One region of the Sphingobium sp. MI1205 genome, then DNA from elsewhere that is predicted to be linked to it. Evidence: riboswitches for the same ligand, from Rfam matches in the RefSeq annotation. Region 1 holds a riboswitch; the other holds the start of a gene.
What was found. Region 1 has a riboswitch for cobalamin ahead of K663_RS18660 (TonB-dependent receptor). Riboswitches for the same ligand answer to the same signal wherever they lie in the genome.
Positions count from the first base shown of each region.

Region 1 (3,413 bases):
GCCTTCGTTCGTGAGAAGGGCGACCTGGGCGACCAGTATAACAGCTTCCTTGATTGCGAGCCGGTGACCACCGACACGGCGAAGGATGGCGACGTGCTGATCGTGCGCGACGGGCAGATGATGCGTCCCAAGCGCTTGCCTTCAAACCTCTATCAGTTCCGGGAAGGCACGGGCGCGGACCGCTGCGTCCTCGACTGCATCACGTCCTTGCAGAATGGTGCCGACCTGTTGTGGATCGAAACCGAAAAGCCGCATATCGAACAGATCGCGTCGATGGTCGATCGCATCCGGGAAGTCGTCCCCAACGCGAAGCTGGTGTATAACAACTCGCCATCCTTCAACTGGACCCTCAACTTCCGCCAGCAGGTCTATGACCGCTGGGTCGAAGAAGGCCGGGACGTCGCCGCTTATGACCGCGCAAAGCTGATGAGCGTCGATTATGACCAGTCGGAACTGGCTGCCGAAGCTGATGAGAAGATCCGCACCTTCCAGAGGGATGCGGCGGCGCGCGCCGGTATCTTCCACCATCTGATCACGCTGCCTACCTATCATACGGCGGCGCTCAGCACCGACAATCTCGCCAAGGAATATTTCGGCGATGCCGGAATGCTGGGTTATGTCGCCGGGGTGCAGCGGAAGGAAATCCGCCAGGGCATCGCCTGTGTGAAGCATCAGAATATGTCGGGTTCCGACATTGGCGATGATCACAAGGAATATTTCGCGGGCGAAGCGGCGCTGAAGGCAGGCGGCGCGCACAACACGATGAACCAGTTCGCTGCATGACGGCTGGCGGCCCTGACTTGCGCATGACGCTTGTCAGGGTCGCCTGCCTCGTTGGTTTAAACGCGGAAGCCGCCCAAAACCGAAATATGCTGGCCGGTCACATAGGCAGCTTCCTCTGAAGCGAATAACACGCAGGCATGGCCGATTTCCTCTGCCGTGCACCAGCGTTTCAAGCACAGCAGGCGATAGGTATTGTCCACCCACCGCTGGTCGATCTGGCCAAGCTCGATGAGTTCGTGCAGCTGGCTCGCGTCGATCACACCGACCAGCACGGCACTGGCGCGGATGCGGTAACGGCCCTCTTCCTTGGCGACGCCCTTTACCAATTGTTCGTTCGATGCCTTGACGGCGACCCACATGCGGTCGCGGGCGGGCCACCAGCCATGCCCGGCCGATCCAAACGTCACGAAACTGCCGCCGCCCTGATCGCGCATGTGCGGCACCACCGCCTGCACTACGGCAAAAAAAAAAATCCGTGGACTTCGACGTCGCAGGCGTGACGCCGCTACCATAAGCCGCAAAGGCTTTGTCTAATGGCATCGACATGAACAACGGGGGAAAGGCCCCGGACATCTCCTTCCCCTCCCCGCCTCTTGCAGTGCCATGCCGTCCGCTGTATCGGGTCGGCCGTCCGGGAAACCGGACACAGATCGCGCCGGTGTCCCGAAAGGGGCTTAATAGGGAACGCGGTGAAGGTGGCGGACGCTGCCTGAATCCGGGGCTGTCCCTGCAACTGTAAGCGGTGAGCGCGATGTACATGCGCGGCGGGCACAGCGCCCATGCCGCCAGCCACTGGGCCGGACGCTAAATCCTGCGAGGCCTGGGAAGGCCGTGCATCGACGTGATGACCCGTGAGCCAGGAGACCTGCCGGCGTCTGGTCGCTCTTGCTTTGGTCCAGGGGATGGCCGGGGCACGGTGAACTCCGTCTGAGCGACGCACGAGCGGCAGGGGCCGCAACGCCGGGCCTCCGGTGGTCGCGTTCGCGCGCCCGCCCTCCGGCGTCGCAACCGTTTCGGTACGTTGCCGATGCGGAACCTACCGTTCGTAACTTGAAGCTCATGCCGACGACCGAGCAGGCGGCGGCATTCACGAACGGGGGAATGACATTTGAACCGCATCCTATTGTCCGCTCGCCGCCTGCTGCCTGCTGGCGCGTCCATCCTCGCGCTGGCGCTGGCCATGCCGGTCCATGCCGCCGATGACGCGCCAACCGATGCCGACAGCATCGTCGTCACCGCGCAAAAGGCTGGCGTGCTGCAACTCGCCCAGCCTGCCGAAGCATCCAGCCGCCTCGGCCTTACCCCCATGCAGACGCCCGCCAGCGTGGATGTCATCACGAAAGATATGATCCGCAGCCTGGGCGACCGCACGGTCGTCGCGGCGGCGGCGCGTGCGCCCGGCATCATCAACAACACATCGGCCTTCGGCTTCTCGCTCAGTTCGCGCGGTTTCACCGGCTATACCTCGGTGATGCAGCTCTATGACGGGATGCGCGTCTATACCACGACGACGCAGACCTTCTCGGCCGATCCGTGGATGGCCGAGCGGGTCGAGGTGCTGCGTGGCGCGGCGTCGGTCCTCTATGGCGAAGGCGGGATCGGCGGCGCGATCAACGTCGTGCGCAAGCAGCCGAACACCGAAGGGATGGAAGGCGAGGTCCGCCTGAGCGCCGGGTCGTTCGACACCTATGCCGCCGCCGGGGGCGTTGGCGGGCCGATCAACGACCAGTTCTCCTACCGCATCGACGCGAGCTATAACCGCTCCGGCGGCTGGATGGACCGGGGCCGTTCGCGCAGCCTCGCCCTCTCTGCGGCGCTCCGCTACCAGCCGACAGACAATCTGGTGCTGACGCTGAGCCATGACCGCGCCGATACCGACCCGACCGTCTGGTACGGCACGCCGCTGCGCGACGGAAAGCTGGTGCGCGACATTGCGCGGAAGAATTATAATATCGCCGACCGCAGCCTGCGCTTCGACGACGCATGGACCCAGGCGAAGATCGAATGGAGCCCATCGGACGACCTGACGATCACCAACGTCACTTACTATCTGACCGGGTTCAAACATTGGCGCAATGCGGAAAGCTATGCCTGGACGGGGGACCAGATCCGGCGTTCCAGCTATCTGGAGATTTTCTACGATACCAAACAGTTGGGCAACCGGACCAACGCCGTCTATCAGCATAAGCTGTTCGGCCTCGATCACCGGTTCAGCCTTGGCGGCGAATATAATGTCGGCAGGCTGGAACGCGCCGACAGTTCACCCAACAGCCAGTCCGACCTGATCGACCCCTATGACCATAAGCCCGGCGTCTTTCTGGATGGCGCATTCGGCACGCGCTACAAATATCATACCGATGTCGAACAGTTCGCCCTGTTCGGCGAAAGCCGCCTGTCCTTCACCGACAGCCTGTCGCTGGTAACCGGCCTGCGGCATGATCGCCCGCTGACCAAACGTCACGACGCGCTCGATCCGACGATGGACTATCGCGCGACCTATCCCAGCACCAGTTGGCGCGCGGGTCTGGTTTATCAACCGGCCGAAAGTCTGTCCCTCTATGCCCAGTATTCCGCCGCCGCCGACCCGGTGACGGCATTGCTGACGGCGTCGCTGGCGCAGACCGATTTCG
Region 1 is NZ_CP005189.1:460,731-464,143, forward strand. Features, by position in the region: gene K663_RS18650 (isocitrate lyase) at 1-783, shown strand, start outside; gene K663_RS18655 (SDR family NAD(P)-dependent oxidoreductase) at 840-1,217, opposite strand; cobalamin riboswitch at 1,423-1,670, shown strand; gene K663_RS18660 (TonB-dependent receptor) at 1,892-3,413, shown strand, end outside.

Region 2 (3,413 bases), on a different replicon from region 1:
AATCCCGCAGGAGGCCCTCCATGCAGCAGAATGAACTGATTGCCCCCGGTGAGGTCTGGCTGGTGGGCGCTGGCCCCGGCGATCCCGACCTTCTCACCCGCAAGGCCGAAAAGCTGATCGCCGCGGCAGATGTCGTCTTTTATGACGCGCTCGTCGGTCCCGGCGTCCTTGATCTCATCCCTGCTAGCGTTGAACGCATCAGCGTCGGCAAGCGTTCTGGCCGCCATAGCAAGGCGCAGGAAAGCATCAACGATCTGCTGCTCGCCGCCGCGAAGGCTGGAAAGCGTGTCGTGCGCCTCAAGGGCGGCGATCCATCGATCTTTGGCCGCTCCGCCGAGGAGATGGAGCATCTGGCCGCGGACGGCGTCCGTTTTCGCATCTGTCCGGGCATCACCACCGCCAGTGCTGCTGCTGCGAGCGGCAGCGCCTCGCTCACCCTGCGCGGCGTCGCGCGCGGGCTGACGCTGGTGACGGCGCATCTGAAGGCAGGCGAGCCGCTCAAGCTGGACTGGGAAGCGCTCGCGCGCCCCGGCGGCACGCTTGGCATCTATATGGGCCGCGCCGCCGCCGGAGAGATCAGCCGGCAGCTTATCGCTGCTGGCCGCGATCCGGAAACGCCGGTGATGGTTGCGGTCAACGTCTCGCTGCCCACCGAACGCCTCATCCGGGGCAAGCTTTCCGCGCTCGCCTTTCTGGTGGCGACCATCAGCGATGAAGACCCGACCCTGCTTTTGATTGGTGAAGCCGTGGCGGGCACGGCCATGCCTGTGGATGTCGCCGCGAGCGTCGCCCTTCAGGTCTGAGGCCCTGCCTCCATGTCTTCTCCTTGAGCTTGTCGATGCCTCTGCCTTAGTTGGAAGGAAGGTGAGGGGCATCGACAAGCTCAGACATTGCCCAACCTGTTCAGATCTTCCTGCCGGTTGATATTGGGCAGCACAATATCCGTCCGATCGACAATGCGGGCGCCGATCCGGTCCAGCCAACCATATATGGACCGGTTGTTGTCCTCTGCCAGATGTGCGTCCATCCCGACTGCGAGGGATGCAGGCCAGAAGCCCGCCAGTTGCTGACCCTTGAGCACCGCCGCACAATCGCCGACCAGCGCTTCGGCCAGTGCCACCGGATAGACCGGCATGTCGCACCCGGTGGTCAGCACCGCGTCAAACCCCTGTTCGGCCGCATGATGCAGCGCCGCGTTCAGCCCGCCCAGTGGCCCCATGTCAGGCGCTGGCCGGTCGGCAAGGCATGTCATGCCTTCGATATCCCGCCCGCAGACGACGACAGCTTCCACGTGCGGAGTTATCGCCGCCACGGCATGATCCAGCAGCGTGCGCCCGTCTGGCAGAAGGGCCGCCGCCTTGTCGCTTCCGAACCGGCTGGATCGTCCTCCGGCAAGCACTGCGCCCAGCAATCGCATCCAACCACTCCTTGGCAGAACCCTGTCTTTCCCCTATGGCGCGCCGCGTGAGCGGGCAACCGTTGACATGAAGAAGATCGCGCCGGTGCCCATTTGGGCTTGAAAGGGAATGCGGTGCGGATGGCTTGCCCATCCAACTCCGCGGCTGTCCCTGCAACTGTAAGCGGCGAGCGCGATGCACGGGGGACCTGCGCTTTCGAAAGGGGAAGGCGAAGGGACCAGCCACTGGGCGTCAGCCCGGGAAGGCTTGTGCATCGCTGCCTTGACCCGCGAGCCAGGAGACCTGCCGGCGCATGGTCGCTCTTGCCTTGGGCCCAGGGATCGGCCCGGGCACGGTGTTTTCCGTCTGAGCGACGCAGCGGCGGGAGCCGCATCGGTGCGCGGGGCGGGACACTGGCGTCTGTCCTTCCCGCATGCCGACCGTTTGCGCGGATGCTCCTGCCTGAAGTCGCGTGACGCTCAGGGAAGACAATATAATGTTGAAAATCGGAATATCGCTCGTGGCGCTGCTGGCTGCCACGCCCGCACTCGCGGAACAGTCGGACAGCATCGTGGTCACCGCGCTTGGCATTGAACAGCCGCGGGATGAAGTCGGTCAGGCGGTTTCCGTCATTGATGCGCAGACCATCGAGACGCGCCAGAATGTCAGCGTGGCGGACCTGATCGCGACCACGCCCGGCATTCGCTTCAATCGCGCTGATGCTGTTGGCGGAGTGACCGGCATTTCAATCCGGGGCGCTGAAACGACGCAGACGCTGGTGCTGTTGGATGGCGTCAAGATCAACGATCCCAGCGGCATTGGCGACGCTTATGATTTCGGCAATCTGCTGACGGGCAATATCCGGCGGATCGAGATACTGCGGGGTTCCAACTCGGTCGTTTATGGCAGCCAGGCAATCGGCGGCGTCGTCAACATCATGACCGGAGAACCAGGCGATGGCTTTGGCGGGTCCGCCTCGGTGGATTACGGCTATGCCGATACGGTGAATGCAAAGGCGGACGTTTCGGGCAGTAGCGGCATCGTGTCGGGAAGCGCGGGGGCCGTATGGTTCCGCACCGACGGCATTTCGGCTGCGCAGGGTGGCACGGAAAAGGATGGCTATGAAAATATCGCCGCCCACGCCAAGCTGAAGTTTAGCTTGGCCGATAATCTGAGCCTCGACCTGCGCGGCTATTATATCCACGCCGACCTCGACACCGATATTTTCTTCGCCGAGCCGATGGAGTCCACGGACAGCAGCAAGCTGAACCAATATATCGGCTATGCGGGCCTTAACCTTGCCCTGCTTGACGGCAAGCTGACGCAGAGGGCGGCGGTCACCTGGTTCCGCAACGACCGCGACTATTTCTCGTCCTTCGGGGACTATGGTTATTCGGGCACCAATCTGCGTTTCGAGTATGAAGGCGTCTACCAGCCCTTCGATCAGGCGAAGCTGGTGTTCGGCTATGAGCATGAGAGCCCGGATTACGACTTTTACGGCTTTGGATCGGGAGGCGCGAAGGCGAACATCGACAGCGTCTTCGCCCTTGCCGTCGTCAAGCCCTTTATCGGGCTGTCGCTGACTGGCGGCGTGCGTCATGATGACCATAGCCAGTTTGGCGGCGCGACCACCTTAGGCGCGAACGCCAACTACACCCCCAATGACGGCGCGACCAATATCCGCGCCAGCTACGGCGAGGGTTTCAAGGCTCCCTCGCTCTATCAGCTTTACGATGGCTTCAACGGCAACCCCGCTTTGCAGCCTGAAAGGTCGAAGAGCTATGATATCGGCTTTGACCAGAGCCTGGACGGAGGGCGCGCGTTGTTTTCCGTCACCGCTTTCCGCCGCGACACGCGCGACCAGATCTATTTCGACGGCGTCATCCCGCCGTTCGGGCAATATATCAACCTCACCCGCACCCGCGCCGAGGGTATCGAGGCGGCCGTGACGCTGAAGCCGGTCGATGCGCTTACGGTCACCGCAGCATACAGCTATGTCGATGCGGTGGATCGCTC
Region 2 is NZ_CP005188.1:2,745,720-2,749,132, reverse strand. Features, by position in the region: gene K663_RS13575 (nitrate reductase) at 1-34, shown strand, start outside; gene cobA (uroporphyrinogen-III C-methyltransferase) at 21-803, shown strand; gene mobA (molybdenum cofactor guanylyltransferase) at 884-1,417, opposite strand; cobalamin riboswitch at 1,484-1,722, shown strand; gene K663_RS13560 (TonB-dependent receptor plug domain-containing protein) at 1,894-3,413, shown strand, end outside.
Region 2: another riboswitch for cobalamin. It lies ahead of K663_RS13560 (TonB-dependent receptor plug domain-containing protein); the one in region 1 lies ahead of K663_RS18660 (TonB-dependent receptor).